DNA from 4 places in the Pseudoalteromonas sp. L21 genome. Region 2 is predicted to be linked to each of the others. Evidence: predicted binding sites of a transcription regulator. Region 2 holds the regulator's gene; each other region holds the start of a gene.
The links. Region 2 encodes sigma-54, which starts transcription at its own class of promoters, with help from an activator protein. Its sites were predicted from a motif close to GTTGGCACGNNNNTNGNNT; they were not measured.

Region 1: the regulator sigma-54 is predicted to act here: its motif matches at 2,895-2,913, upstream of L3V41_RS15255 (BON domain-containing protein).
Region 3: the regulator sigma-54 is predicted to act here: its motif matches at 2,913-2,931, upstream of L3V41_RS02845 (DUF1328 family protein).
Region 4: the regulator sigma-54 is predicted to act here: its motif matches at 4,328-4,346, upstream of L3V41_RS02405 (LPP20 family lipoprotein).

What each region holds. Positions count from the first base shown of each region.
Region 1 is NZ_JAKKCV010000005.1:165,949-174,029, reverse strand. It holds gene pmbA (metalloprotease PmbA) at 1-1,304, shown strand, start outside; gene L3V41_RS15265 (VOC family protein) at 1,435-1,851, shown strand; gene L3V41_RS15260 (LiaF domain-containing protein) at 1,960-2,619, opposite strand; gene L3V41_RS15255 (BON domain-containing protein) at 2,949-3,515, shown strand; gene L3V41_RS15250 (YqaE/Pmp3 family membrane protein) at 3,577-3,735, shown strand; gene L3V41_RS15245 (hypothetical protein) at 3,979-4,191, shown strand; gene L3V41_RS15240 (methyl-accepting chemotaxis protein) at 4,176-6,203, opposite strand; gene L3V41_RS15235 (NADP-binding protein) at 6,326-7,096, shown strand; gene hutC (histidine utilization repressor) at 7,101-7,808, opposite strand; gene hutI (imidazolonepropionase) at 7,961-8,081, shown strand, end outside.
Region 2 is NZ_JAKKCV010000001.1:1,050,469-1,058,549, forward strand. It holds gene lptC (LPS export ABC transporter periplasmic protein LptC) at 1-314, shown strand, start outside; gene lptA (lipopolysaccharide transport periplasmic protein LptA) at 304-825, shown strand; gene lptB (LPS export ABC transporter ATP-binding protein) at 822-1,547, shown strand; gene L3V41_RS04805 (RNA polymerase factor sigma-54) at 1,656-3,155, shown strand; gene hpf (ribosome hibernation promoting factor) at 3,182-3,469, shown strand; gene ptsN (PTS IIA-like nitrogen regulatory protein PtsN) at 3,473-3,925, shown strand; gene rapZ (RNase adapter RapZ) at 3,926-4,771, shown strand; gene L3V41_RS04825 (HPr family phosphocarrier protein) at 4,785-5,057, shown strand; gene mgtE (magnesium transporter) at 5,267-6,625, shown strand; gene L3V41_RS04835 (YgiQ family radical SAM protein) at 6,661-8,081, opposite strand, start outside.
Region 3 is NZ_JAKKCV010000001.1:610,396-618,476, reverse strand. It holds gene L3V41_RS02855 (TonB-dependent receptor) at 1-2,220, opposite strand, end outside; gene L3V41_RS02850 (hypothetical protein) at 2,450-2,641, opposite strand; gene L3V41_RS02845 (DUF1328 family protein) at 2,693-2,866, opposite strand; gene L3V41_RS02840 (OadG family transporter subunit) at 3,388-3,636, shown strand; gene oadA (sodium-extruding oxaloacetate decarboxylase subunit alpha) at 3,651-5,429, shown strand; gene L3V41_RS02830 (sodium ion-translocating decarboxylase subunit beta) at 5,440-6,570, shown strand; gene L3V41_RS02825 (hypothetical protein) at 6,667-6,843, shown strand; gene L3V41_RS02820 (alkene reductase) at 6,885-7,976, opposite strand; gene L3V41_RS02815 (LysR substrate-binding domain-containing protein) at 8,076-8,081, opposite strand, start outside.
Region 4 is NZ_JAKKCV010000001.1:519,711-527,791, forward strand. It holds gene L3V41_RS02385 (HlyD family type I secretion periplasmic adaptor subunit) at 1-422, shown strand, start outside; gene L3V41_RS02390 (response regulator transcription factor) at 461-1,048, shown strand; gene L3V41_RS02395 (LapD/MoxY N-terminal periplasmic domain-containing protein) at 1,045-3,012, opposite strand; gene L3V41_RS02400 (transglutaminase-like cysteine peptidase) at 3,006-3,713, opposite strand; gene L3V41_RS02405 (LPP20 family lipoprotein) at 3,834-4,292, opposite strand; gene L3V41_RS02410 (flagellar assembly protein FlgT) at 4,437-5,594, shown strand; gene L3V41_RS02415 (LysR substrate-binding domain-containing protein) at 5,577-6,476, opposite strand; gene L3V41_RS02420 (glutathione peroxidase) at 6,591-7,319, shown strand; gene nhaD (sodium:proton antiporter NhaD) at 7,560-8,081, shown strand, end outside.

The sequences.
Region 1 (8,081 bases), on a different contig from region 2:
TTAAAGACGCGGTCAGCGAAGTGCTAGAGCATGCAAAAAAGCTCGGTGCAACTGCAGCAGAAGCGGCGATGTCGAGCACCTCAGGTTTGTCTGTCAGCACGCGCATGGGCGAAGTTGAAACAATAGAGTTTAACCAAGACGGTGGCTTAGGTATCAGTGTTTATGTGGGTAATAACAAAGGCTCTGCTTCAACGGCCGACTTAAACCCTAAAACATTACGTACAGTGGTCGAAAAAGCCATTGATATCGCAAAATTCACTTCTGATGATCCATACAATGGAATCGCTGAAAAAGAGCTACTTGAGTTTGCGCCGCTCGATTTAGATTTATACCACCCGTGGGAAGTAAGCCCAGAGCAAGGTATTGAACTTTGTCATCAAGCAGAGCAGGCGGCACTAAACGCCGATGAGCGTATTGTCAATTCAGATGGGGCGAGTTTTTCTTCTCACCAAGGTTTACGTGTTTATGGTAACAGCCATGGCATGGTTGCAGGTTACCCGCGCACGCGTCATAGCATTAGCACTATGGTGATTGGTAAAGAAGGCGAGCAAATGCAGCGCGATTCTGCGTATACCGTAGCGCGCCATAAAGATGATTTAAACGACGCTGCAAAAGTGGGCCTCGAAGCGGCAACAGAAACCTTGGCTAAACTTAATAGCCAAAAGCTCGGTACTATGAAAGTGCCTGTTATCTTTAGAGCAGATATTGCCAATTCATTATTCGGTCATTTAGTGTCGGCGATTGGCGGTGGTGCGCTTTATCGTAAATCGAGTTTCTTGCTTGATAGCCTAGGGACTAAAGTATTTAGCGATTGTGTGAATATCTCTGAGCGCCCGCATTTATTAAAAGGTTTAGCGTCTTCACCGTTTGATGCTGAAGGTTTAAAAACCGTCGATCGTGAAATTATTCAAGGTGGTGAGCTGCAAACTTACCTGTTAGCAAGCTATGCAGCGCGTAAACTATCGATGGCACCAACGGGTCATGCTGGTGGTATTCATAACTGGCTAGTTGAACAAACCCATGCCGATTTGAAAGCGCTATTAAAAACCATGGGCACAGGCTTATTGGTAACTGAACTTATGGGTCAAGGTGTGAACACGGTGACTGGTGATTACTCACGTGGCGCAGCGGGTTTCTGGGTTGAGAATGGTGAAATCCAATATCCTGTAAGTGAAATCACAATTGCTGGTAACTTAAAAGATATGTTTAAAGCGGTCGTTGGCTTAGGTGGTGACATTGAGCGTCGTGGCGGTATTCAAACAGGCTCTGTATTAATTGAACAAATGCAGGTTGCGGGTAGTTAATTCATCAATAATTAATCATTTTTTAAAAGCCTCACTTTAGTGGGGCTTTTTTATTTGAAAAAACGCTTTACCTAAACTTAACTTGAGGTTTTATCTTGGTGGCAGTTTAAAAATAAAAAGGAAAACTACCATGTATTTAGAACACGTAAACCTTGTTGTTAGTAATGTTGATGCCATGCTGCACTTTTATAAAGTCGCATTCCCGCACTGGCGTGTGCGTAGTCAAGGTGACAGCACATGGTCTGGCAAACCACGCAAATGGCTGCACTTTGGTGATGATTACCAATACCTTGCACTGAGTGATAACGGTGAAGATGAAAATCGTGATTTAGCGGGTCATCAAGTTGGCCTTGCCCATTTTGCTTATGTGACAAACGACATTAACGCCGTCATTGAACGTCTTGTTTCAGCCGGTTATGAAATTGATAAACGGGGTCCAGAAAATCCATACCGAAAAAATGTTTACTTTATCGACCCCGCAGGTTTTGAAGTTGAGTTTGTAGAGTATTTCAGTGATATTCCAAGTGAAAGGAATAATGATCTTTGATGTTGCCGGGAAATTTATGTCGCGCGGTAGTTGTAGCTGCGGGTTGACCCCGCGTCATTGGTTACCTATTGCGCGATGTAAAATCGCGCCTACAATACCTCGCAACTTTTACTGCACCCTATTCATTTCTTTCCAACTGGCTTTTAGGCTATTGGCAAAGCTGATGAACTTTTCTTTCATGGTACGCTTTACTTTGATCTCCACTGAGCCTAGCCATACGTTACCTTCAATGGTAATGGTTGGGCCCTGACCTTTATTTAGAGCAACTGACTTGTTTTCTACGCTGCCAATAACGCTAAACAGTTTAGATACCACATTAACGTGTTCAGGCACGTAGATCTCGTCGTTACCTAAAATACAGTTTACGTAAATAGTGACATGCTGATGCTGGAAAATCGCTTCACTAAAGTCGAGCTCAATTGAACCTAGGCAGTTTGTGAGGTGAATTTCTTTTGGCACAAGCCACTGGCCGCTGCGTTCATTTGAACCAAGAATACTACGTAACTGTAAGTTTTCATTATCATTGCTATGACTGTAGTGAGGTTTAAATTGAGCATGTTTATGTGATTTGTAATCAGTATCAGCTTTTAGCGCTAAGTCAGCAACAAGCTCAACAAGTACTTCGTTGCTGGTGGCTGACATTGCTTGATCTAGTCGGCGTTCAAATGCCTCAGCTGAAATAACGGCATGACTGTAGTTATAAATGAGTTGATCGATGACTTCTTCTCTTACTTGATCGATTGGGCGATCTTCAAGTTTAACGGCCATGGTAGTTCCCTGTTGTAATTATAAAGTGATTGTTCTGTTATTGGATATGTAGCAAAGCTCAGGCCAAAGTTTATTTATATAAAAATCAATGTATTGTGTTTTTTGGCTTGTTAGTAACTTCGTTAAATTAACCATAGATTAATATTATCTGCAACTAATTGGTCATTTTTGCAACATTGTGAACTTATTACCGAGCAGCCTGTAAATTGTTACCGAGAAGAATATAACCATTATATGACTAAATCAATAAGGTGTTGATATGTAAGGGTTAAATAGTTGGCATTAAAGTCGCATTAGTTAATTCGTCTTTAATCAAAAGGAGAAAGATTATGAATACATTCAACAAGTCTATGATTGCCGCGTTAGTTATTGGTGCTACTAGCATGTCAGCTCAGGCAAGCAGCTGGGAAAATGAAAGTAAAGATGCTTGGATTGATGGTAAGGCAGAAACTGTTCTTTTAATGAACACAAATCTAAACAACTTTGATATCAACACAGATGTAAAAAATGGCAAGGTTGTACTAACTGGTAAAGTGAAAAGTGAGCTTGATAAAGAATTAGCGGAAGAGCTAGTACTGAGCTTAGACGGCGTAACTGATGTTGAAAACAAGCTTACAGTTGTAAAAGACATGAAGACTAAGCACGCCAAAAAAGATATGGGCGACTCAGCTGAAAGTGACTTAACAGATGCAAAAATCAGCACTGTAATTACTACACGCTTCCTATTTAACTCAGAAGTAGGTGGTACTGATATCGATGTAGATACTGATAATGGTGTTGTAACCCTTAAAGGTACCGTTGAATCTGAAGCTGAAAAACAACTTGCAGTAAGCATTGCAGAAAATGCTGAAGATGTTCGCAAAGTAATCGATGAATTAACGATTGTTGCTGAATAATAAGTAATTAATGAAAGCCCAGCTTTGGCTGGGTTTTTATTTTATTTTCAAGGAGTGAATCATGGATTTAATTCGCATTATATTGTCAGTTTTAATTCCCCCATTAGGTGTATTTTTACAGGTAGGTTTAGGTGCACAATTCTGGATTAATATTCTTTTAACTCTATTAGGGTACATTCCAGGCTTGATTCATGCTGTGTATATTATTGCTAAACGATAATTGCACACAAGGATGATTTAGGAGCACAGCAAGGAAACGCTGTAGGAGTAACGGATTATAAACCGCAAGGAGTTACATAATGGAAAACGTAGCAAAGCACAATGGAAAGCAAGGAAGTAACAAGGCGTTATGGACAAGCGCACAATGGCAACGCTTTATGGAAAAGGTGAAAGGATAATTGCTAAGGAGCAGCAAATGGTAAGGAACCTAAAATGGATGAAGCTAGCGTAAGGAGGTGACTATATGGAACAAGTACAAACGCAATCAAAACAAGGAACGGATCAGCAAGGAGTTGCTTTATGGAATAAGCAGCAGTGGCAAGACTTTATGGATCATGCGAAAGCAGTTGCACCACAGGTAACAGGGAAGGCTGACGATAAAAACCCGATATTATCATCTTCAGGTGATATCGGGTTTTTAATCACATCAGCAATTTATCTTTATAATTTAAACTGATTAACAGTTCTATTTAGTGACACTGCTAATTCATTCAAATCACGGGCTTCATCAGCCAATTCATGAGCATGATCTGCTGTGCTATTCACTAAATGATTAATAGCCGCAAGGCTGTTATTGATATCTTCTGCCACCACTGTTTGTTGCTCCGTAGAGGTCGCAATTTGATGACTTTGATCTTGTACGTTTGTCACTGATCGTGCGATGTCTTGCAGTGCTGTCAGTACAATTTGTGTTTGTTCGACAGAGCCCTCAGCACGTTCTTGCCCTTGTTGCATCATCGTGGATGCTTGTTGAGCACTCTGCTGTAACCTGCTGATCATATTACGAATATCATCTGTTGACTCTTGCGTACGGCTAGCTAATGAACGTACTTCGTCAGCAACCACTGCAAAACCTCGACCTTGCTCGCCTGCACGCGCTGCTTCAATGGCAGCATTAAGGGCCAGTAAATTAGTTTGTTCTGCAATAGAGTTGATTACATCGATGACGGCACCAATATTACCGCTTTCTTGCTCAAGACCAGCAACGACTTTAGACGCTTCACCAATGTGGCTTGCCAATGCGGTCATGACTGATTGAGCCTGTGTAGAACGGTTTGTGCCATCAACAGTAATGGTTTGTACTTGTTCAGCTGCATTATTGGTATTTTGTGCATTGCGCGAAATTTCGAGTACGGTTGAGGCCATTTCAGTGACAGCTGCACTAACACTGTCTACTTGTCGCTTTTCTTGTTGAATTTCATCATTGGTCTTTTGAGATACTGTTTTTAGCTGTGAAGCTGCTTGGCTTAACTGCTCCGCTTGTGCTGCAGTATTGAGCATCATTGCACGCAATTTATCAATAAAGGTGTTCATATGCAGGGCTAATTGGCCCACTTCATCGTGACTTTTTATATCAATTTTTTGTGTCAGGTCGCCATCTCCTGAGGCGATATCACGCATAATGTAAGTTAGTTTAGTCAGCGGTTTGGTGATCATTTGCGTAGCCCAAAAGATCATTGCAATGATAATCGTAAGAATAATGAACACTGATGTTGTGGTTGTCATTACCGCATCATTGACAGGCTCATCAATCATGCTGGTCGGAATTAAAATACCTACATACCAATCAAGATAAGGGGTTTCTAATTCAAGGCGATTGAAGATAACGTAATACTGCTCACCTTTAAAAGTGATGAAGCTACTACCGTCTTTTTTACTTTTCATAATGCGATTTAATTCGCTAAAGCCTGATGTATCGTTAAACTGTTTCTCTAGCGCTTCTAGGCCTTCTTTGCCATTTGGGCCTTCGTCGGTAATTGATAGTTTGTGACCTGTTCGTTTCGAAAGGTGCACAACTTTTTGGTTGCCATCAAGTAAAAAACCAAATCCTTGACCATTGAAACGAATATTTTCGACCATGTCGTTAATATTGTTGAGCTGTAAGTCGACACCACCAAAACCAATGAGTTTATTTTGTTTGTTATACACTGGTTGTTGTACAACCGCTGACGCATTGCCTGTGGTTAAGTCAACGGAAATAGGGCCGACATAGAGCTTGTTTATTGCTAGAGCATCTTGCCACCAACCACGTTTATAAGCGTAATAAGGGTCACCGTTAAAGTGTGTAGTACGTTCATTTTCTTTAAAGTACTCACCGGTGGTTGCTGAGGCAAAAAAAGCAGATAGAATATTGTCATCATTACCACTAATGCGTACAAAGTCTTGATTGATGCTGTTGTACCCAGGTTGGTTATCAAGTGGTTGATCACGCTCAGTCCAATTTTCAAACCAATTCACTAAATGTGGGTTAGTAATAAAAGTTTCAACAACTTTACCATAGCGAGCAAAGTAACCTTGCATTGAAAGTCGCTCACTTTGTAGGTAACTGTCAGCTTCTCGCTGAATTGCTTGTCGTGATAAGTCAGCGATGTGACTAACAAAAAAGCTCGATGCGATGATAAGTAGTACACTGATCGTCCCACCGATAAGAAGTAATATTTTTTTACGTAAAGAGAGGTTGTTTAACATAGGTGCACGTGTTTTTATTATTAGCTAGAGTAATCTATCTAATCATATTTGCACCCAAATCGCTACAAGACAAAGTAAAGTTTGTTAATAAAATAATACATAATACAAGGGGATGTTACCAAGTGGTTGTTAATGATAATAAATTAGTGGTGCTAGGTGCTGGCTGGCTAGGTGAAGCACTTTGTCTTAAGGCAAATGAATTAGGTTGGCAGGTGCAAGGCACTGGAAGAGAGGTCAAGCATGACCACGACTTTCAACGCCAATTGATATTACAATCAGGTGGATTAAAGCATACTGTCTCTTTAAAAGACGCGTGGTGGGTATGTGCTATTCCACCTAAAAGCCGCGACACTCAAAGTGATTATCTAGCGACGCTTTCCGCCAGTCTAGAGTTAGCTAAATCGCTGCAATGCCGAGGCTTTATTTTATGTTCTTCAACGGGTGTATATAACAACGCTGATAATACATACACAGAGCAAAGTACTATTGAATGTTCGTCACCTCGCCAACAGCTGTTGTATGATGCTGAACAATGCGTGCTGCAAGCGGGTGGTAAAGTATTGCGGCTGGCGGGGTTAGTTGGGCCAAACCGCGAACCTGGGCGGTTTGTCGCAGGTAAGGAGCTTAAGAGTTCAAGTCAACAGCTCGTCAATATGGTGCATCGAGACGATGTTATTCATGCTATTTTCAAGTTGATCGAAGGTTGGCCTAATGCATCTGCAATCTATAATGTAGTCAACCCTGCTCATCCAACGAAAGTTGATTATTACCAACAAAAGTGTGCCGAGCAGGGTACCTCTGAGCCAAGTTTCACCAGCGATGAGGCCAAGATGCGAATCATTGATGGATCGGCTATTGAGTCTTTAGGTTTTCAATATCAGTGGTCAATTTAAGCGGTTATTTTTTAAAGGTTAAATGCCCTCCTAGCCTATACTTACTGCCGGGGGAGACTAAACGTGCAAAGCTTACGATCCCCTCCGAGCACCAAGTTCGACGAATAACCTGCAGGCAAGGCTCTTCATTGTAAAGGTTGAGCCACTGACACATTTCACTGTTTGGCATAATTGCTTCAACAGTGTGTCTTGCTTCTGTTAATGGGGCTGCACTTGAGAGATATTCGTGGGGAGTCAGGGTGTGAAAGTTCTGTTGCAAATAATCTTTAGCCAGCTTTGGATTGACGAAACGCTCTTCAACTTGTAGTGGTTGCTCATTTTCATTGTGGACAATAACACTTCGATACACATGGCTATCAACATCAACACTTAATGCTATGGCAATAGGTGCAATGGCTTGTATTGATTCCATTACTAAAACAGTACAGCTGTATTGGCCATTTCGAGCTTTTACTTCATCGGCAATATTTTTTATCTCAAGGAGAGAAGACTGTGACTTTAAACTGGCAACAAAGGTTCCAAGTCCTTGGCTACGAGTTAAAATACCAGCATCTGTCAGTTCACTTAATGCTCGTCTTGCAGTCATTCTACTTACTTTGAATTGATTCGTTAACTCATTCTCTGACGGTACTCGATCGTTTTCTTGCCATTGGCCGGAACGAATATTATCAACTATAAATTGCTTTATCTGTGCGAATTTAGTGATGCTCATTGAAGGCGGGTGTATAAAGTTAATAGTATGTTACAAGGTGGCATAATTATCTTGTATATACAAGGTGACTTGATAAACTTTACGTCTATTTTAGCTACCAGCTTGAGAGCAAAGCTAAGTCAGGGCACTGCAAAATTTAGTATAGGTGAAAAATGCACACAATGAACAATGATGAGTCACACTGGGATCTACTAATTACAGATGCCAATATTGCTACCATGAACCCTGCTATTGATGCACCCTATGGTGCTATCGAAAATGGCGCTATTGCTG
Region 2 (8,081 bases):
AGCCTATTTTTACCATTTATGGGGATCAACAGGTTTGGCAGGTGAAAGCAAAAGAGGCTACCTTGTACGAAAACGATCAACTTATTTTTGAAGGTGACGTTGTTGCAAAAAATCTAACTCATAATGGCATGATTGAAGATATCAACGCAGAAAATATCAATGTCGATATTGAAAAAATGACCATGTACTCAAAACAACCTGTTACATTAACAGGCCCAAACTTAAAGATTACCGGTAAAGGTTTAAAAGCTGATTTAAAAGCCGAAATCGTCGAGTTAACTAACCATACACGAACCATATACTATGACCAATAAACTTAAAAAATTACTTCTAATCCCAAGCTTATTGATTGCGTTTTCAAGCGCTGCTGCAGACCAAGCGGGTACTCCTATCAGCATTAGCTCAGATCGCCAAGTAGGTCAGTTAAAAAATGGAGTCGGGATTTTTGAAGAAAATGTAGAAATAACCCATGGTAATCGTCGTATTACCGCAGATCGCCTAGAAGCACATGCTGGTGAGGTTGATGGTACTGTTTCACTTATCATTGCCACAGGTAAGCCAGCCTACTTTGAAGAAAAACAAGAAGATGGCACGGTTATGAGCGCCAGTGCAGACGAAGTACGTTACGATGTAGCAAAGCGTTTACTCACCTTAGTTGGCGATGCACAAGTGACACAAGCAGGGCAAAAAGTCAGTGCAAAAAGTATAACTTATGACATGGAACAACAACTCATTAGTGCTGAAAAAGACGAAAATTCAACGGATCGTGTGCATACAATCTTAGTGCCTGTTGATAATAAAAAAGATGATAAAGGCCAGCCATGAGTACATTAAAAGCAGAGCTGTTAGCAAAGAGCTATAAGGGTCGCCAAGTTGTCAAAAATGTGGGACTAGAAGTCGAAGCTGGCAGTATTGTTGGCTTACTAGGCCCTAACGGTGCAGGTAAAACCACCACCTTCTACATGATTGTAGGGCTAGTGCCAAGCGACAAAGGTAAAATTAGTATTGATGACAACGACATCACTTTATTACCCATGCACAATCGCGCTCGATTAGGTATTGGCTATTTACCCCAAGAATCATCCATTTTTAGAAAGTTGACGGTCTACCAAAACCTGATGGCGATTCTTGAAACACGTAAAGATCTTAAAAAACAGCAACGAGAAGAAACACTCAATAACCTGCTTGATGAATTTAGTATTCAGCACATTCGAGATAGCCAAGGTATGGCGCTATCAGGAGGCGAGCGTCGCCGTGTTGAAATCGCGCGAGCATTAGCCGCAGATCCAAAATTTATTCTGCTAGATGAGCCTTTTGCTGGTGTTGATCCAATTTCAGTGTTAGATATAAAGAAAATTATAGAGCATTTGAAAAACCGTGGTATCGGTGTACTAATAACTGACCATAATGTTCGAGAAACCCTTGATGTTTGTGAAAAAGCCTACATTGTTTCTCATGGGGAGCTAATTGCATCAGGCACGCCTGAACACGTATTAGCAGACCAAACCGTACGCGATGTTTATCTAGGCGAGCAATTCAGGTTGTAACCAATACATCACCGACTAGAGCATCTGCTAGACTTACAATAATGACAACATATTGATATTGACTCAAAGTAGTATCAATAAATGATTTAAAAGGATTGTTAGGGATACATGAGGCAATCATTACAGCTGCGCATGGGCCAGCAACTTACAATGACTCCACAACTGCAACAAGCCATTCGCTTATTGCAACTTAGTACATTGGATCTCCAGCAAGAAATACAAGAAGCGCTTGATAGTAATCCTCTACTTGAAGTGGAAGAAGCGGATTACAGTGAAGACGCAATCGGTAAAAACGAACAAAAATCTGACTCTGATGATTCACAAGTCACTGCTACGGCAGAAGAAGCACCAAGTGAGTACGAGCAAGAAAGCAGTGATGCACTCAATAAAGATACCGTTAGTGACGACCTAGCAATGGACGTCACATGGGATGAGTACATGAGTGCAGCTCCTTCAACCTCTTCAGGGCCAATGCCAGAAGATGAGTCTATTTATCAAGGTGCGTCAACCGAAACTCTCCACGAATATCTGATGTGGCAACTACAGTTGACCCCATTTAGTCCAACTGATGAAGCAATTGCTGTTGCTATAGTCGAAGCTATTGATGACTCAGGTATTTTAACCGTCAGTTGTGAGGATATTGTTGAAAGCTTTAATCAAAACGATGATGAAGAAGAAGAAATAGAACTTGATGAAGTCGAAGCGGTCCTAAAAAGAATACAGCTATTTGATCCTGTCGGCATTGGTGCTCGCAGTTTACAAGAGTGCCTATGTATTCAACTTCGTCAATTCGATGCAGATACACCTTATTTGGCTGAAACTAAAATGGTTTTATCTGAGCACATCGAATTATTAGCAAGCCGCGACTATCGTACTTTGATGAAAAAGACTAAGCTTAAAGAAAACGAGCTAAAAGAAGTCATGACGCTTATCCATAGCTTGAACCCTAAGCCCGCGGATAGCATCGTACGTGAAGAGTCTGAATACGTCATACCCGACGTATCAGTAAAAAAAGTAAAAGGTCGTTGGGTCGTTGAGCTTAACCCTGACTGTATGCCAAAGATCAGAGTGAACAGCCAATATGCGGCTATGTCACGCTCTGTAAAATCAAGCAGCGACAGTCAGTTTATTCGCTCTCATCTGCAAGAAGCTAAGTGGTTTATTAAAAGCTTAGAGAGCCGGAATGATACTTTATTAAAAGTAACGAACTGTATTGTTCAACAACAACAGGCTTTCTTTGAACACGGCCCTGAGGCGATGAAACCGATGGTGCTAAATGATGTCGCTGAAATGGTCGAAATGCATGAATCGACGATTTCACGGGTTACAACGCAAAAATATATGCATACCCCAAGGGGTATTTTTGAGTTGAAATATTTCTTCTCAAGCCACGTCAGCACAGAAAATGGTGGCGAGTGTTCATCAACGGCAATACGCGCTTTAATCAAAAAGCTTATTGCCGCAGAAAACTCAGCGAAGCCATTGAGTGATAGTAAGATTGCAGATATATTGGCTGAGCAAGGAATTAAAGTAGCTAGACGTACAATTGCAAAATACCGAGAGTCTCTAGCAATACCGCCGTCTAATCAGCGTAAAAGCTTGATTTAGACGTTTTACATAGAAGGAAAATGCTTATGCAACTAAACCTAACTGGTCGTCATGTAGAAATCACAGATTCATTAAAAGACTATGTAAACACCAAGTTTGCGAAACTAGAAAGGCATTTTGATCATATTAATAATGTTCATGTCATTTTAGACGTAGAAAAATTAAGTCAAAAAGCAGAAGCAACTTTACATGTAAACGGAGGCGAACTGTTTGCCTCTACAGAGCATCAAGATATGTACGCGGCCATCGACTCGCTAATTGATAAGCTTGATCGCCAAGTAATTAAACACAAAGAGAAATTAGCTCGACACTAAATTATGAAACTTAGTTCACTTACTAGCCAGGACTGCAGCAAAGCTGCGGTCCTTTTTAATAGCAAAAAAAGAATTCTCGAATTTATCAGCGAACTCGCTCATGAGCAGCTTCCTCATCTATCGCAGCAAGATATTCTTAATGCTTTACTCAATCGAGAAAAATTGGGGAGCACAGGAATTGGTAGAGGTATTGCTATTCCGCATGGTCGTATGTCAGGTGCTGATAAACCGCATGCGTTTATTATAGTGAGCGAATCTCCAATTAACTTTGACGCAATTGACAACCGCCCTGTTGATATTTTTGTTGCACTCATCGTACCTGATGGAGACTGCCAACTTCATTTAAAGACCTTATCAACAATTGCTGATAGACTAAAAGACAAAGAATTTTGTAAACAGTTACGCAGCGCTAAAACCGATCAGGAACTGTTTCAAGTTATTGCATCAGAGGCATAAATGGAATTAATTATTATCAGTGGCCGTTCTGGCTCAGGTAAATCAGTCGCTTTACGAGTCCTTGAGGATCTTGGTTATTATTGCGTTGATAATATTCCTGTAAACCTATTACCTTCGCTAGTGCGCAGCGTCTCTGATAATTACGACAAAATAGCAGTCAGTATCGACGTACGTAACCTGCCAAAAGAGCAACAAGAATTTAATGATATTCTTGAATACTTGCCAGGTTTCGCCAATCCAACCTTATTTTACCTTGATAGTGATGATCAAACACTCATTAGACGTTTCTCTGAGACAAGACGTTTACATCCGCTTTCTTTAGATTCTTTACCACTCGATTTAGCAATTAAGCAAGAAAAAATACTGCTCGATGTACTAATTACCCGCGCCGACTTTATGATCGACACAACGGATTTAAGTGTACATCAGCTAGCAGAGTCAATTCGTGAGAAGATTCTCGGTAAAAAAGACAAAAAGCTTATTATTACCTTTATGTCATTTGGCTTTAAGCATGGTATCCCGAAAGAAGCTGACTATGTATTTGATGCACGCTTTTTACCAAACCCACACTGGGAGCCAGATCTTAAGCCACTTACGGGTCTCGACCAACCAGTTAAAGATTACCTTGCAAGCCATAGCATAGTGCAAAAATTTACTTGGCAGATTCAAACCTTTGTGCAAACGTGGTTACCACACCTTGAACGTAATAACCGCAGCTATTTAACGATCGCAATTGGCTGCACAGGTGGACAGCATCGCTCGGTTTACTTAGCACAGACGATTGGTGAAAGTTTCGCGAAAAGCCATGCGAATGTAAAAATTCGCCATCGTGAGCAAGACTTATAATAAGGGCTTTAACATGTATGCTGAAAATACGTTTTTAATTCAAAACAAACTTGGCTTACACGCTCGGGCAGCAACTGTACTTGCACAACTTGCACTTCAATTTGATGCTAAAATTATGTTATATCAAGATGACAAAGAAGCTGAAGGTGACAGTGTACTTGCTCTAATGTTATTAGAAAGCAGCCAAGGTAAAGAAGTACGCGTTGTATGCGAAGGCCCTGATGCAACTGCTGCACTTAATGCAATAGGTGAATTAATAGCACAACGCTTTCATGAGCAAGAATAGCATTTGCTAAGCACGAAAGATTTGCGTTAAACTTAACTTAGGTATTTAAATTCCTCTTAAATATCTTACTTTTAAGTCATTCGTTCATCTTATATAACAAATATTCTTAATATAATGGTTGCTTTAAACGATAACTCAGCAAATTTATTATTGTGCAACTATGCTGTATTTATTTAGCCAGAGCTCACTTTTTAGTTGTAAGGACGCCAATGCCAGAAGCCTTTGAACAAGATTACCCACTACAACAACTTAAACAGGTGACCAAGTCACTTAATAGTGGTCAATTTGTTCAAGTGCGCGGTATGCTAGCTAAAACAGCACCTTGCGATACAGCACTGTTACTTGAGTCATCTCCTCATAAAATCCGCCGCATGTTGTGGCAACTCGTTGATCCAGATGTACGTGGTGACGTACTTGAAGAGCTTTCAGAAGATGTACGCCTTGGCATTATTGCCCAGATGGAACCTGAGCATATTGCCGCCGCAACTGAGGACATGGACGATGATGACTTAGGTGAAGTACTTCGTAGCTTACCTGATACTGTTTATCAAGATGTTGTCGGGGCTATGGATACGCAAGATAGAGAAAGAGCGACCCAAGCACTTTCTTATCAGGAGCGCTCTGCAGGCGCACTAATGAATAGTGATACCGTCACTATTCGCCCCGATGTCACATTAGACGTTGTACTGCGTTATTTACGTCTACGTGGTGAGCTACCTGAAGGTACAGATGATCTGTACGTGGTTGATAAACATAATTGCTTTTTAGGTGCCTTGTCATTAACAACACTTTTAACCAGCCCATCAGACAAAATTGTTCGCGATTTAATGGATGAAGAATGTGAGTCTATTCTCATTTCGATGGACGAAAGTGATGTTGCTCAACTATTCGAGCGTCATAACTGGATTTCAGCGCCTGTTGTGGATGATAACGCCCACTTGCTTGGTCGTATAACCATCGATGACATCGTTGACGTCATTCGTGAAGATGCAGAGCATAGCATGCTTAGCCTTGCGGGTCTTGATGATGAAGAAGACACCTTTGCACCCGTTCTGAAAAGCTCGCAGCGTCGCTCTATTTGGCTTGGGGTGAACCTATTAACCGCATTGTTAGCTGCCATCGTTGCAAGCTTCTTTGAAAACACCTTAGCAATCTTACCAATCCTTGCGGTACTTAATGGAATTGTGCCTTCAATGGGGGGAGTTGCTGGTAGCCAAACACTTACTTTAGTTATTCGTGGTATAGCCGTTGGCCATATTAATCAAACCAACCAACGCTTTTTATTACTCAAAGAACTCGCGATTGGGGCGCTAAATGGTGTTATTTGGTCGATATTAATCGCCGGTGTTGTCGCACTCTGGCAGTGGGACTTTAAGCTCGGTGCGGTGCTTGCCTTTGCGATGTTTATGAATCTCGTTGCAGCAGGTATTGCTGGTGCGAGCATTCCTTTGATCTTAAAGAAAATGAAAATTGACCCTGCTCTTGCAGGCAGTGTCGTGCTGACCACCGTCACCGATATTGTGGGCATTTTTGCCTTTTTAGGCACCGCAACCTGGTTATTAATTTAATATAAAAACGGCCCTTCTAAGGGCCGTTTTTATTTCTATTTACTTGCACGCTGCTTATTTTTACCAACTCTAGGTTTAGTATTGGCCTTTTTAAACTGGCTAAAACCAGTGTGACGTGTCAGTGCTGCACGGCCTTTACCGCCCTTTCCTTTCGCTGCTTTCTCATTGCGGCTCTCTTCAGGTATCAAGCAATTTGGTCCTTTACCAATTAAGTTCGCCTTACCCATTTTTTTCAGCGCTTCACGGATCATTGGCCAACCTGCTGGATCATGATAACGCAATATAGCCTTATGTAAGCGACGCTGGCGTGCACCTTTTGGCACAGCTACTTGCTCAGTATTGTTTTTAATATTACGCAGCGAGTTCATCTCAGTATGATAAATCGTTGTTGCATTTGCCATGGGTGATGGATAAAAATTCTGCACTTGATCAAGCTTAAAGTCATTACTCTTTAACCACAGCGCCATGTTCACCATATCTTCGTCTTTGGTGCCTGGATGAGCAGAAATAAAATACGGGATCAAGTACTGCTTCTTACCCGCTTCTTTCGAATACTTATCAAATAACTCTTTAAACTTATCGTAGGCACCCATACCTGGCTTCATCATTTTAGAGAGCGGGCCATCTTCAGTATGCTCTGGGGCTATTTTCAAGTAACCACCAACATGGTGAGTAACTAACTCTTTTACGTAACGAGGATCTTCAACTGCTAAGTCATAACGAACGCCAGAGGCAATTAAAATCTTCTTCACGCCTTTAACGTCACGAGCCTTTTTATAAAGTTCGATAGTTGGCGTGTGATCAGTGTCCATGTGCTTACAAATATCAGGGTATACACAGGATAAACGACGACACGTACTTTCTGCTTTTTTACTCTTACAACGCAGCTTGTACATATTCGCTGTCGGCCCACCTAAATCAGAAATAACCCCTGTAAAGCCTGGCACTTTGTCACGAATTTGCTCAATTTCATCAATGATTGATTGCTCAGAACGACTTTGGATAATGCGCCCTTCATGTTCAGTAATCGAACAGAATGAACACCCGCCGAAACAGCCACGCATAATATTCACTGAGGTTTTGATCATCTCGTAGGCAGGGATTTTCTCATCACCATAACTTGGATGTGGAATACGCTGATAGGGTAAACCGAATACCCCATCCATCTCTTCTGTTTCAAGTGGGAATGCAGGCGGATTGACCCAAATAGAACGATCGCCATGACGCTGAAATAACGCACGCGCACAGCCTGGGTTTGTTTCTTGGTGTAAAATACGCGATGCATGGGCATAAAGTGGTTTATTCACACTCACTTGCTCATACGCTGGCAACTTTACGTATGTCTTTTCCCATGGCTTAGGCCGTGCAGGTTGAATAGTAATTGGTTTAGCAGCCTCGGCGGTTAAATCAATACCCGCTTGTTTAAACTCAGACTTACTACAACCAACATCATCGG
Region 3 (8,081 bases), 440 kb from region 2:
CGCAGTGAATGTTTCTGCTTCTTCAGCACCTGGTGGGTTAGCAGGATCACTACCACTAATGACTTGTACTTGGCCAGAGATTACATCTTGTACGTTACCAACTTGGGCGTCAGTCATACCTGTTGAGATACAAAGCTGTCTTAGCGAGGCATCAATGTTAGCGGCGTTAGCAACTGAACATGGATCTTGTAGCGCGTTGTCTAAGCCTGTTACAACAGGTGAAGCGATTTCACCAACGTTAGGTGCACGCGTTGCTTGTTGTTGCATAACACGGATAAGTACATCGCTAACTGGACGCCAGTTGAAGCCAAGTTTCCATGTTTCGTTGCTACCTACTGTATCGTAGTCAGCCCAGCGGAAACCAAACTCTACATCAAGAGTTTCAGCACCCGGTAGGCCGTCTAACACAGGTAAGTAACCTTCTAAGAAGAACTCATCAACTTTAAAGCCACCCGTGATAGGCAGTTGGTTACCACCTGCACCACCTTGACAACTAGCAGGGGCAAGTTTTAAACATTCATCAGGCTCAAATAAGCCTTTTTCGCGACGATTTTCATAACCAAAACTCATCGAAAGTGGCGCACCAGCACCTGGGATTTCGATAAACTCGATTGCACCATTAACGGTTGCGGTGAAAATTTCTTGGCTGTACTTTTGTTGTTGAAGGGCAATTGCTTGTGCATAGCCTGCCATTTCTTCAGTGATGGTACCAAAGCCACCAAATAGATTAATTGGCACACAGCTGGAATCACCATTTTTACAGGTTACACCATCCGTTGTGTCTAATGCGTTTTGAATATTGGTTAGGTTTGTATAACCACCACGTACAGTTGTTCGGTTAGATTCACCATACTGATAGCTAACATCATATTCCCAGTCATCTAGGAAGAAACCTGTTACACCAGTCACAATTTGGAACTGAGTACTGTCAAATCGTTCTGTACGAGCACCTAATTCTAATGTTCTACGACGTAATTGCACTTTTAGATAGTCTTCACTATCTACAATGCCGTTACCGTTAACATCTTGCCAGTTACTATCATTTAAGCTACCAGCAGCCAATGCTGCGGAAGCTCCATCGATCATAAATTGCCTCGCTTGATCGCCAATTAACGGGTTTGCTAAAGGTAAATTAAAGCTTGAGCCAAATGTACCTGATGGTGCTACTTGTGTATCAACACTGGTATTGGTGTAGTTAAAGCTTGAGTATACTTTATGATCATCAGTTAAGTTATATTTAGCGATTGCGGTTGCTGAATAACGCTCTGAAGGTGTTTGATAAAAGTTATATGGATTGAAGTTAAATACACTACATGTATCTGGTTGCAATGTACCATCATTTCTAAACTGACCTGAGCCTGTTGTACCTGCGCCAACGATTGCAAATCGTGTAGGAAATGCAGTTGTTGAGCCACCACTTTCAACCGAGTTAGGGCCACTACAATCTGCTGGAGCTGGAACCGGTGGTTCACCGTTTAAGAATTGTTCATAGTTAGCACCGGTAGCCGTTTCAATACCAAGTAAACCTAAAGGACGGTCACCAAGTAGTATTTGGTCACGTTGACTCCAGCCAAGGGAGAGTACAACGTTACCTTTATCATCTTCTAGGTTAGAACCTATTGTTAAGGCTATACTGTTTTTGTCACCATCATTGTCACCGGTTTGAGAGTGTTTAAGATCTAAATCAACACCTTGAAAGTCTTCTTTTAATACAACATTCACTGCACCTGCAATCGCATCAGAACCATATACAGCTGACGCACCACCAGTGATAATATCAATTCGTTCAATCAGTGCTGTTGGAATTGTCGAACTGTCAACTGAGCCATTGTAGTTGTATGGGATCATCCGACGTCCATTCATTAGAACAAGTGAACGTTGCGATCCTAAACCTCTTAAGTTAATGGTGGCTGCACCGCCAGAGCCATTATTTACGTTACTTCCATCACCAGGTATTGTTGAAGGTAAAGTTCTTAGTATTTGTTCTACTTCAGGCTCTTGTTGGTAACCTAATTCTTTTTCTCCGATTGAGACAATTGGACTTGCAGAAACAGCGCCCGGTTGTCTAATACGACTACCCGTAATTGAAATTACTTCGAGATCTTTTTTTGCGTCGCTTGTCTCTTCTGCTGCACTCATTGGTGCGTATATAAGAGCTGTAGAAACAACCCCTGTACTAATCGCCAGCTTTACAGCATTTGATAGTTTGTTTTTTAACATTGTTATCTCCCAATATTTAATTATAGTTGGCTAGAAAACAATGGATTACTACTCGATATCCATTCTTAGCATGTTTAGATTAGTACACAACCTAGGTAAATGTGTAGTTTTTGATAAGAAAATGTATAAATATTGAAATTTTATTGTTTTTGGTGAGAGAGTAGAATAAAAATCATAAAAAAAAGCGGCTCTTAGGCCGCTTTTCTGGTTGGTAATGTGTATAGAAGGATTAGCAGTTAGTTTCTTTTGCGTTTACGCCTTCTTTAACTTCTTCACAAGCATCTTCTACAGCATTCTGTGTATCAGTAATTGCTTCATCAATGCGCTCGCCTGCATCTTCAGCTGTGTTATCCTCACAACCCATGATGAAAAGACCTGAAAATAGGGCGATAGTAGCGGCTTTTAAAGTTGAACTTTTCATAATTAAATTCCTTATAATAGTGTAAATTAATCTATAAACGTTGTTCGGTTGTTATCTGGGGGTGTTGCCTCTAAGCGCACCTGATACCAGCGAAATAACAAGTAGAACAAGAAATATAAAAAAGATAATTTTAGCAATTCCTGCTGCGGCTCCTGCAATACCGCCAAAACCTAACACTGCAGCGATTAACGCGATTACTAAAAAAGTGATTGTCCAGCGTAACATAGTGATCTCCTTGGCTAATAATTTTTCGTTTCGGTTGGTATGATTAAAGCTAGTTCTATGCCACTATTAAATGTTAAGTAATTTCAACGGCTTACTGTTTTTTTTGATGTTGTAGAATTTTTTCTTTTGGTAACTTTTACGAATTAGCCTGTAACTTATTCATAGTGATTATTTTTCAACTTAAATGAGTAAAATAACACCCCTTATAAATCTTTCTTTGGTAAGACCAATTTATCTTGTCGGTGTTTTTATACACCCAAGAGCCTGTGTTAGCGTGGTTTTATTTAAAATCGACCATATCACCTTTATAACTTATGACTATATCGAGTATTTTTATCATCTATATTCGGCTGTTAATGTGCTCCCTTTATGGTTGTTAATTTTGTGTTTTACATGTTATTTTAAATTAAATTGGTTTTACCAATTTACAAGGTGCTATACAAATTGAATGTGTTTGTTATTATGTTGAATATTTATTTAACTATATTGATTTTTTATTTATAACAGTGCGAGGGGGCAGTATGGATATAGGTGGGTTACTCTCAACCGCGGCCAGCTTGATGATTACGGGCATGATCGGTGTATTTATATTTTTAACTATTTTGATTTCAGCCGTGACCTTAATGTCTAGGCTGATGAATCGTTTTGATGAACCTAACAGCAATGAGCCCGTGCGAGCTGCAAAAATACACTCACAGCAGGGGGTGCCGCAAGCACACATCGCAGCTATTAGCGCTGCAATCGCTCAATTCAGAAATAAACAAAAATAATGGGGCAGCTGAAAATGGCTAAATTAAAATTAACCGAACTAGTTTTACGTGATGCACATCAATCATTGTTAGCAACACGCATGCGCTTAGATGACATGTTACCTATGGCTGAGAAACTCGATAACGCGGGTTATTGGTCTATAGAGTCATGGGGGGGCGCAACGTTTGATTCTTGTATTCGCTATTTGGGCGAAGATCCTTGGCAGCGTATTCGTGAACTTAAAGCGGCGATGCCAAACACCAAGCAACAAATGCTGCTGCGTGGACAAAATTTATTAGGTTATCGCCACTACGCTGATGATGTAGTAGAAAAGTTTGTCGAGCGTGCACATAAAAATGGTGTTGATGTATTTCGTATTTTTGATGCAATGAATGATGTACGTAATCTTGAAACAGCCATAAAGGCTGCGGTTAGAGTGGGCGCACATGCGCAAGGAACGATCTCATATACGGTGAGCCCTGTGCATACTCTCGATATGTGGCTTAAGCTTGCTAAACAGCTTGAAGAGCTGGGTTGTCATTCTATTTGTATTAAAGATATGGCGGGATTATTAAAACCTTACGATTGTGAACAGCTGATCAAAGGTCTAAAAGAGACGGTGTCTATTCCTATCGCGATGCAATGTCATGCTACAACGGGTTTAAGTACAGCAACTTACCAAAAAGCGATTGATGCAGGCATTGATATGTTGGATACGGCTATCTCATCAATGAGTATGACCTATGGCCACAGTGCAACAGAAACAATAGTATCGATTGTTGAAGGAACCGAGCGAGATACTGGTCTTAACCTTAATCAGTTAGAAGAAATTGCCGCTTATTTTCGTGATGTGCGTAAAAAGTATGCCGCTTTCGAAGGCAGCCTAAAAGGGGTTGATGGCCGTATCTTATTAGCACAAGTACCAGGCGGCATGTTAACTAACATGGAAAACCAGCTGAAAGAACAAGGTGCTGCGGATAAACTCGATCAAGTGCTTTTAGAGATCCCGCGTGTACGTGAAGATTTAGGGTATATTCCACTGGTAACACCAACCTCACAAATAGTTGGTACGCAAGCCGTTCTAAATGTATTAACGGGTGAGCGTTATAAAACGATTACTAAAGAAACCGCAGGTGTACTTAAAGGTGAGTATGGTGCAACCCCAGCGCCGATGAATAAAGAACTTCAAGAGCGTGTTTTAGACGGAAGCGAAGCAATTACGTGTCGCCCTGCTGATAAACTTGAACCCGAACTCGAAAAACTTGAAGCTGAATTATTAAAAGAAGCTAAAGAGCAGGGTTTAGAGTTGGCTGATGACGTGATTGATGACGTGCTTACCTATGCTTTATTCCCACAAATAGGCTTGAAATTTCTTAAAAATCGTCATAATCCTGATGCCTTCGAACCTGTGCCGACTGGTGAAAAAGCTAAATCTGAACAATCAACAACACCTTCTTCAAATGGTGAGGTTCAAGCTGAGCAATACAGTGTGAAAGTAGATGGTAAAGTTTACGATGTTGTTGTTGCAAAAGGTGGCGAGCTTAAAGAAGTTGCACTTAAAGACAGTGAGTTAATACCACAATCTGCATCAGCGTCAGCTGGCGAAACACTCAATGCGCCACTGGCAGGTAATATTTTTAAAATCAAAGTAAAACCTGGGCAAACTGTAAATCAAGGTGATGTCGTTATCATTATGGAAGCAATGAAAATGGAAACCGAAGTACGTGCCGCTCATGACGGCACTGTGGCTGATATTTTAGTTGCGGAAGGTGACTCAGTTGCTACCGGCGACGCCATGATTGCACTTGCTTAGGAGGCTAGGGATGGATGGATTATTAAACCTCTGGCATGCAACGGGGATTGCAAACTTTACTTTCCCTGCACTGATCATGATTGCAGTTGGCTGCTTGCTACTGTATTTAGCGATTGCTCGTAGTTTTGAGCCATTGCTTTTACTGCCTATTGGCTTCGGCGCTATTTTAACAAACATTCCAGTGGCTGGTTTATCAGACCCCGGTGGCTTATTGTACTATGTGTATCACATAGGTATTGATTCTGGCGTGTTCCCATTGCTGATTTTTATGGGGGTGGGTGCACTAACGGATTTTAGCGCGCTTATTGCAAATCCACGTATGTTGTTACTGGGAGCAGCGGCACAATTTGGTATTTTTGCGACGTTATTTGGCGCCATTTTACTAAACTTTATTCCAGGCTTTGAATTTTCACTGCAAGATGCATCGGCGATTGCCATTATTGGTGGTGCTGATGGACCAACCGCTATTTTCTTAGCCTCGAAACTTGCGCCTGATTTACTGGGAGCAATCGCTGTTGCCGCGTATTCATATATGGCATTGGTGCCTATTATCCAACCGCCAATTATGCGCGCGTTAACAACAAAAGAAGAGCGTGAAATTCAAATGCCGCAGCTACGTGCAGTATCAAAAAAAGAAAAAATCATTTTTCCATTGATGGTACTCAGTCTGACGATTTTATTTTTACCTGCAGCGACGCCACTTGTTGGTATGTTTTGTTTAGGTAATTTAATGCGTGAATCAGGTGTAGTTGATCGTTTAAGTAATAGTGCACAAAACGAGATCATTAATATCACTACGATTTTCTTAGGTCTTGCTGTTGGTTCTAAACTTGCTGCAGATAAGTTCTTAACTGTAGAAACTATTGGTATCTTGGTATTAGGTGCTTTGGCCTTTGCTATTGGTACAGCATCAGGCGTGTTTATGGCAAAAGGTCTGAATAAGTTTTCTAAATCGCCGATTAACCCTCTGGTGGGGGCTGCGGGTGTATCCGCAGTGCCAATGGCTGCGCGGGTGGTAAATAAGGTAGGTCTTGAAAGCAATCCACATAACTTCTTGTTAATGCATGCAATGGGTCCGAATGTAGCGGGTGTATTAGGAAGTGCCGTAGCTGCAGGTATTTTGTTAGCGATTGTTGGCTAAGTCGTTTACTTCCAACCGACTGGCGCAGTATTTTACTGCGCTTTTTTTTGTCTATAGACTAGAGCCTGAACTGATCTATTGTGTAAGGAAGCCACAATGAATGTATTTGTTATTTTATTATGCCTGTTTATCGCACTGGCTATTCTTATACCACTACTTGAAAAGTATCATTCAAAAATGGGACTAGATGGTGCAACCAAATATGCTAAGTATATATGGCCGTTAGTGATGATCTCGATGGTGATCCAGTTGATTTACTTGTTACTGAGGTAACAATAAGGAGCTCGCCAAAATAAGTTGGCGAGCTTTTTGTTTTAGTGCGTTGCTAAAGGATAGTCGGTATAGCCTTTTGCACCGCCACCAAACAAGGTATCAGGATCGTGCTGTGCAAGTGCAATCCCTTTTTCAATACGCTCAGGCAGATCTGGGTTTGCAACAAACGGACGACCAAAGCCAATTAAATCAGCCCAGCCTTCATTTAATGCTTGTTCTGCTTTATGGCCAGTGTACTTGCCTGCATAAATCATTAACCCAGAAAAGTTTTCACGTAGCGCTTGTTTAAAATTTTGCTCCATTAATGGCGCATCGTCCCAGTCAGCTTCGGCAATATGCAGGTAAGCAACGTTTAGAGCATTAAGTACCTTCGCTGCACCAATATAGGTTTCAAACGGGTTATCATCAACCGTACCATTGAGTGTAGTGAGCGGAGCTAGGCGAACGCCTACACGGTTAGCGCCAATTTCATCACACACCGCTTTTGTCACTTGTTGTAAAAAACGTAAGCGGTTCTCTAAACTGCCGCCGTATTCATCAGTGCGTTGGTTTGACTCTGAATCAATAAATTGATTAATTAAGTAACCATTAGCAGCATGAATTTCAATACCATCAAACCCTGCATCAACTGCATTACGGGCAGCTTGACGGTATTCGTTTATAACGCGTTTGATGTCATCAAGGCTCATTGCGCGGGGCAGGGCAGTGGCAACAAAATCGGGTTTATCATCTTCATCAATAAATACTTTAACGCCCTTGGCTGCAATAGCTGAGGGCGCAATTGGTTGCTTGCCACCTGTGTTACTAGGGTGAGACACTCTGCCAACATGCCAAAGCTGAGCGAACATGATGCCGCCTGCTTGATGAACTTTGTCGGTTACTTTCTTCCAGCCAGCGATTTGCTCGGGAGTATAAATACCCGGTGTCCAAGCATAGCCCTTACCTAGGGCTGATATTTGTGTGCCTTCGCTAATAATTAAGCCGGCACTGGCACGTTGTGCATAGTAGTCGGCCATTAACTGATGGGCGATATCACCTGGTTGTGATGAGCGAGAGCGGGTCATCGGTGGCATGACAATGCGGTTTTTTAATGTGTGACCGGCAAGTTGTACGGTATCGAATAATTTGTTCATTACGGCTCCTTGAAAGCGACTATGCGTTCAGCATAACGAATATTATTTATGAAATTAATGCCAGTAATCACAAAATACTTTTGTTAAAAGTGCAAAAAACTACAG
Region 4 (8,081 bases), 530 kb from region 2:
GGACCGTTCAACGCTTATTAGTAAATACAGTTGGCGGCATTTTACAACCTGGTAGTGATGCTGTGGAAATTATTCCCTTAGATGACCAGCTCGTTGTTGAAGCGAAAATCTTACCAAAAGATATTGCGTTTTTGCAGCCAGGACAAGAGGCTATGATCAAGTTCAGTGCTTATGACTTTGCAATTTATGGCGGCCTTGAAGCTCAGGTAACCCACATCAGTGCTGATACTATTACCGATGAAAGAGATAACACTTTTTATTTAGTGCAATTGAAAACGAACCGAAACCACTTTGCCGACAACCTAACGATTATCCCAGGCATGACAACTCAGGTCGATATTATTACCGGAAAAAAAACCGTGCTTGAGTATTTGTTTAAACCCATTTTAAGAGCAACCTCATTAGCCATGACCGAGAGGTAAACTATGAATGCCCTTCACGCCAGTGTAATGGAGTAACTATGCGCAGAAGTGTTTTTATCACACAAGATGAACTTGTATCTCCACATTGGCAATCTGCATTTGCTGACTGTAGCGTACAAACATCAGTGCCTAAACGGTTAATGGCTGATAGCCTAATTTGGCTACTTGCAGAGACACCTGATTGGCTCAATATTCTATCGAAACTCACTGAGCAAAGAATTCCTGTGATTGTGATGACAACAGAGCTTAACATTTCTCAGCTGTGTAAAGCCTTAGAGTGCGGTGCTCGTGGCTATATCGAAGCCTATGCCAGTAAAGCAATTATTGAGCAAGTTGCTGAAACAGTGAGTAAAGGAGGTATTTGGCTACCTGGGCAACTGTTATCAAACTTAGTTGGGGTGCTGTCTAATCAGCAAATTCACTACCAACACAATTGCGATTTAACATGCCTAACAAATCGAGAAAAACAAGTCGTTGATGAAGTTGTCACGGGTGCAACAAATAAGCAGGTCGCACAAAAGTTAAATATCACAGAACGCACCGTAAAAGAACATATGAGTTCTATTTTCAATAAACTGCATGTGCGGGACCGCATGCAGTTAATGTTAGCGGTTAAAGGTCACTAATCTTTTTTACCTTCAACCGCCACAAGCCCATCAAAACCTAACCCCTTCAGTATCGTTTGATCACTTGGGCTTTTAACCCCTTCTGCCACCACTTTAATGCCTAAAGAGTGCGCAAGTGAACACACACCGCGAAGAAAACTTTGGTTATCTTCATTAAAGCTTATGTTATGGCAATAAACACTGTCTATTTTTATTAACTCTAAGCCAAGCTCTTGGATTTTATTTAATTTAGTAAACTCAGCCCCCACACGCTTAAGCGCAACTTTAGCGCCTATACTATGAACTTGTGAACAAAAGCTTCGAAACAAGGCAAACTCTTTAATTGCGAAATTTGCTCGCACCTCAAAGCATATACGCTTAGCAAGTGCAGGATACGCAGATAACCCTGTTAAAATGGACGCCACCGCCATATCATCTTGTAAAGTTTCAGCTGAAACTTCCATTCCTAAAAGCGTATCCCCTTGAATCTGGCCATACTCGTTAATCATTAGTTTCATTAAACTCCAATCAAGGCGAGCTAATAAATGCAAACGCTGCGCCCATTGGAAGTAAAAGCCAAAGCGATATTTTTCGCCTTCAATTAATACACTTAAAGAAATTTGCTGCTGTATTAAGCGCTCATCAAAGGTTGTTACGGGGAATAACGCGATTTCTAATTGATTTTCTTTCAGCGCAAATTCTAATCTTTCTCGCCAAGTATCAATATCATTATGATTGTCTTGCGTTTGTTGTTTTTCATCTACATAAACACTGCAACCCGGTTTTGCTACGGCAACCTTCAAGCACTGATCGACTCGTTTTAAAAGCGTGGCACGGGTGTCATCAACTTCAATGTGTGTACAACTGTGTGATACCGCAAGCGCTACTGATTTATGCTCTGCAACAAGTTGCTCATGAGACTTTAAAATCTGCTCGCTCAAGGCTGCGAGATTACTCACATCGCTAAATAACACTAAAAAATCGACATGGGACATACGTGCAATTTGGCTTTGCCTAAAGCTATCTTCATTCGATTCTAAAAAAGAGACTAATGATTCTGAAAAACGACGTAAAAAGTCCACCATTTCAACGCGGCCAACTTCTTCTGTTAATGCATCCAAATTTATCACTCTGAATAAAAAGAGCCCCCCATGCCCTTGTGAGTTTTCTAAAAAGGTATCAAGAGTTGCATTAAAGTACTCTCGATTAGCAAGGCCTGTTAAGTCATCGTGTTGACTTTTAAAACGAATTTCTTCTAAGCGACGATTATCTTCTTTGGTAATGCGATTAAAACGTGTCGACAACAAATTCATAGATGACACAAGCTTAGCAAACTCGTAGGTGCGCGGTACTTTTGACTTTATAAAGCGTTTTTCACTTAATGCCACCGCTTGTTTCATTACATCATTGAGTGGACTCAGAATTTTAGATAGAAAATAAGCCCCTGCAATACAAGCCGCCACTGCAACAACTAAAAAGCTAAAGAATAAATGGACAGCACTTTGCCACAGTGCATCTTGCGTATACTGGCTATGGCTTTCAACATACAAAGTACCAAATTGTTGCCAGCCATCACTCACTTGAGCAACGCCCGGCGCAACCTCTAACTTATAAAAATGCCTAAACCAACTCGGTGCGTTTAAAGTAAGCTCACCCGTATAAAGGCGTTTAATTATTGTTTTACCATGTGGGTCTCGTAGCTCAATTCGATGGTAATAACCAGTATCAAATGAGGCAGAGACTAAAAGCTCTATTTCAACAGGGTCTTTACTCATTTGACTCAACATCAAGGCGAGTGAGTTAGCATTATCTATATTTTTCATTCGCAACTCAGTCGTAAAGTACTCTTTTGCAGAATTAGTACTGATCAATAAACTACTCACAAAACCAATAATGATTAATAGCAAAATAGCAATCCATAGCTCTTGCTTTAAGGTAATGGTTTTATTTCGTTTGAGTCTGAATAAATTAAATACCTTCACCATCGCACTCCTTCTTTGCGTGATTGCTCTAATATATAACGCCACCGTGATAGCCTAGCAGTCGGATCGGCCACACTCTTTGTTGAATTATTGGCCCACAAGCCTTTGCTGTTAAAGCTAAAAACAGGGCTAAGATCGGTCCGCTTAGCAGCAGGCAGTACCTTAACAATTAAACTGTCTAAAATAAGTGGTTGTGCATTCGGGTGTGTAAAGTAGCCAAGCACCATGTGCGCTTGTGTTTTTCGCGTACCAGCTAGTTGAGCTTTTACATAGATAAGCCGTAATTTATCGTCACTCACTCCAAGTGCTCTTAGGCTTATATACTTGGCAATTGCGTAATCTTCACAATCACCTAGCCCTTTTCCAAGCGTTTCAAGAGGGGTCGCCCAATAGTCTTCTTGCTTCCATAATTGAATATCAGTTTGATAACGCAGACTACGGGCAAAAAACTCGTTAACAACAAGTACCTGTTGTTGTTCGGGTAAATTAGAAGCCTGCTGCAACATCCCTTGCCACTGCCTTGCAACAGTGACCCTATTGGCACCGAAACGCTGCTGCATCTGTTGAATAAAAGTGGTAAATTCAATAACTAAGCGATCAGCTATTGCAGAATGACTTAAACATAGAATAATGACAACGGTTAACCAGCAGGCATGAGTTCGCCAAGTTTGATTTAAGGCAATCGCATATGCTCTAAACAGCATAGACAATACCTAAAAGGAGAAAAGCTTGGTTAAAATGATATGTTAATGCCATTATGCTTTTGTTAAAACTAACAGTCTTAAAAGCATAGCACCCAAGCTGCAACTATGAGAATTTAGTACTTAATAATAAGTCACTTTTTTTACTTCACGCGGTTTAATTTCACCAATATATAAGTCATGTACTCGTTTCATGTCCAGTTGTAACTCCGTGGCGTAAGTGTCGCCCACCGCATACGTTTTAATGACCTGAGCACCTTTGATAACACCCTGCACTTTGCTTTGTAGCTGATCGTTATGTGCAATGCTGTTTTGTACCGTCGTCCCTGCGGAAATCTTTTGCCCATAAACCTGTTCAGCTAACTCACGATATGCTTCAAGTTTTGAGGCTTTAATCGCAAGTAAAGTTCGTTGTGATTTGTTATCACTTGGTTGAGCACTAATGGGTGCATAACCAACAGCTTTTAAAATCGGGTAGTCATCAGGCTCGATATAAGTGTACTCGACGTGTTTATCAAAAATACTACTGCAACCACTTAGTGCAATACAGGCTGCTAGGCCACAAACTAACATTGCTCGCATAACTTGTTTCCGTTAAAAACTCATTTTCTACAAATATGCACGTTTAGTGCCAATCTGGTACATTACTTGCTGAGTACTTGGTATCAATGAACAGTGTCGCTAGGTATTTGCATGAAGTGTCTATTAAAAACGAGTTTATACAGCATGGGGCTGGCCTTTACTCTTGTTTTTTCTAACAATAGTTTAGCTCAATGGTTTGAATCTACAGGCCATGCAGCGATTAAAGATGGTGATACAAGTCAGGCCAAATCTGCCGCAATGAAAGATGCGATAACCCAAGCATTAGTGTTTTCTGGGGCGCGTGTTAGCTCTGTACAAACCCTGGTAGACGGAGTTTTGACGCAAGATCAGCTTAAAATTAGTAGCCATGGTGAGATCCAAAAAATAGAGCTTATTAGCGAAGATCGTCATAACGATACCTATGCAATTACACTTCGCTTAGATATTTTTCCAGAAGCTGAAGAATGCCCTGCAAATAAGTATGCTAAATTCATCGCAATAACACAAAGTCAGTTGGCCAACAGAGAGCAAGCGAGAATGGGCCAAATTTTTGACGTCAATAAAGCCATTAGTGAACAGCTTTATACTCGCTTGAGTAATACGCAAATGGCCGCAAAACCGACAGCCTATTACAATGTGCCGTTGCGCGTGGATCATTTTTTCACCCAACAGTATGACTACAGCGATGCATTACTCGAAGAGATAACCAGTCGTAGTAACTCACAATATGTATTACTCAGTCGTATCCGCGATTTATCGGTAAACCGTAAACTCAATAACGATTATGCATTTTGGCAAGATGATAGCTTTAAGCGTGCTTACAAAGCCGATTATGTTTTATTTGATGGCACCACTTACGAAAAGCTATGGCAGAAAAGTTACCAAACTGAGGGAATTTGGCCATACAAAAAAACCGACATCATTGATGTGTATAGCGACCGCTTTTGGGAGACCGATTATGGTCAAGCCATCAGTGAGGTAAACCAAACCCTCACCTATGACTTGCAAGCGGCTATGGCTTGTTTACCTACACAAGGCAAAATTTTGCATATTGAAAATGGCAAATTAATAATCAACCTAGGTAAAGCGCATGGTTTACAGCAAGGGGAGTTATTAAATATTGCTCATCACAACTACATGACAGATGCGCAAGGTAATAAACTGCCACATAAGATCACCACCCTTAATCAAGTGAAAATTACCCAACTCTATCAGCAGTCGGCTGTTGCCATGAGTATTGATGAGCAGCCATTACCTAACATTCAAATAAACGATATTGTTGAATTAGCTGCTGGCGAGTAAATGTTGCTGTAACCCTTTATGAGCATTTAGCCAAGCGGCTAATTGCTCTACTCCCGCAATATGTGGGTAATGCTTACGGGTTGCAATAACAACTTGCCGTTGTTGATTAGGTGTTATGGCCACATAATTAATTCCCTCTCGTGTTGTGCAAGCAAGTTTGGGAACAAATGTAATACCATCATCCATCGCGACCAAAGCAAGTAGGGTTTCGATACTATTGCCCTTGTATTGGTTTGAGACTTCAACCCCTGCCGAAAAGCAAAATTGCTCGGCTTGTTCTTTAAAGCAATGCCCTTCGTTTAACATAAGTAAGTCACAATCACTTAGCTGAGTAAGTGCAACTTTCTCTTTATTAGCTAATGCATGCTGCTCAGATACAGCCACTAAAAAGTCTTCTTTGTATAATGCTGATACATGGTAATTAGCGAGGTCTGGCACATCAGCGACAATTGCAATATCGATTTCTCCGTTATCAAGGGCGATAAGTGTTTGCGCGGTTTGCATTTCAATAAATGAAAAATGAGTTTCGTTAAAGGCTTGCTTCATTGATGTGAGCAAGGTTGGCAATAAGTAAGGTGCAATAGTGGGAATAATACCTACGTTTATTTTACCTTTAAGGGGATCATGCGAGCTTGCGGCAATTTCCTTTAATACTTGGGTTTGCTCAAGGATTACGTTAATTTGTTCAAGTAACCGTTGACCTTGTACAGTCACTGTCACTTGTTTAGTGGAGCGATCAAAAATAGTTACCCCAAGCTCTTGTTCAAGCTTTTTAACTTGACCACTCAAGGTTGGTTGGCTCACATAACAGGCATCAGCAGCCTTTCGAAAGTGCTTAAACTGAGCCACCGCTTTAACATATTCCAAGTCTTTTAAGTTCATAGTACTTACCAACAATCAATAGCTTTTAACTATCATAGTAATAAAAACAAACGATTGGAACTATTATCTATATAACCCCATAATAACACTCAACTAATCAAGAGGAATTAAACTATGTTAAACAATATTGAAGGTCAAAAAGTCCCTAACGTTACATTCGCAACACGCATTGATGAGCAATGGCAATCACTAACCAGTGATGATATTTTCAAAGGTAAAACTGTTGTACTGTTTGCATTACCTGGCGCATTTACACCAACTTGTTCATCAACACACCTACCACGCTATAACGAACTTGCGCCGGTATTTAAGCAAAATGGTGTCGATGACATCGTTTGTATTTCGGTTAACGATACTTTTGTTATGAACGCATGGGCACAAAATCAAGAAGCGCAAAATATCACGCTACTACCCGATGGTAACGGCGAATTCACCGATGGTATGGGCATGCTAGTCGATAAAAATGACTTAGGCTTTGGCAAACGTAGCTGGCGTTATTCTATGTTAGTAAAAGACGGCGTTATCGAAAAAATGTTTATTGAGCCACAAAAGCCAGGTGACCCATTTGAAGTCTCTGATGCTGATACCATGCTTGAGTACATTAACCCAGCGCAAGTAAAACCAAAACCTGTTAGCCTGTTTACCAAGCCTAACTGCCCATATTGCACAAAGGCAAAAGCATTGTTAGAAAGTAAAGGTTATGTGTATGAAGAAATTATTTTAGGAAGAGACGCATCGCTCACCAGCTTAAAAGCAATGTCTGGCCGCGAAACGGTACCACAAGTATTTATTGGTGGAGAGCACATTGGTGGCTCTGATGATTTAGAGAAACACTTCGCATAAACAAACTAACACTAAGAGGGCTAGTATATGGCTCTCTTAGTACTCCACAAACAACCTTAAAACGTCTTTAGCACCAAGCATATTCAACATTACTCCCATTTATATTCAATATACCTACATTTTTATTACTTGTTTATTACATTAATTCCAGAATAAATCTAAAATAGCCGCCAGCTACATTCACAGTCTTTGTGATGAAATTAAAAATGAACTAAATGGAACATATAAATGAATAAACTAATGCTAGGATTTCTACTTTCCTTAGTGGGGTTTAGCGGCTATGCACAAGCTGAATCAGTTGGTGCCATTGACCTACTTACCCACCCTGTCGGCATCATCTGTGTCGTTATTTTTATCTTTGCCTATGTATTAGTTATTCTTGAAGAAAAAATCCATTTACGTAAATCAAAACCCGTGCTTGTCGCGGCAGGGATTATTTGGACACTGATTGCGTGGCAGTACAGCGCGCAAAATATGTCTGAGTTAAGTACCGATGCATTTCGTCATGCTTTACTCGAATTCTCTGAGTTAATGCTATTTTTATTAGTCGCGATGACTTATATCAATGCACTTGAAGAGCGAAGATTATTCGATAGCCTACGTAGTTGGCTGGTAGTACGAGGTTTTAGCTATAAACAACTATTTTGGATAAGTGGCGTAATGGCCTTTTGTATCTCTCCTGTGGCAGATAACTTAACAACCGCTTTGCTTTTATGTGCCGTGGTTATGAAGGTAGCCGCCGATGATAATCGCTTTATTGCT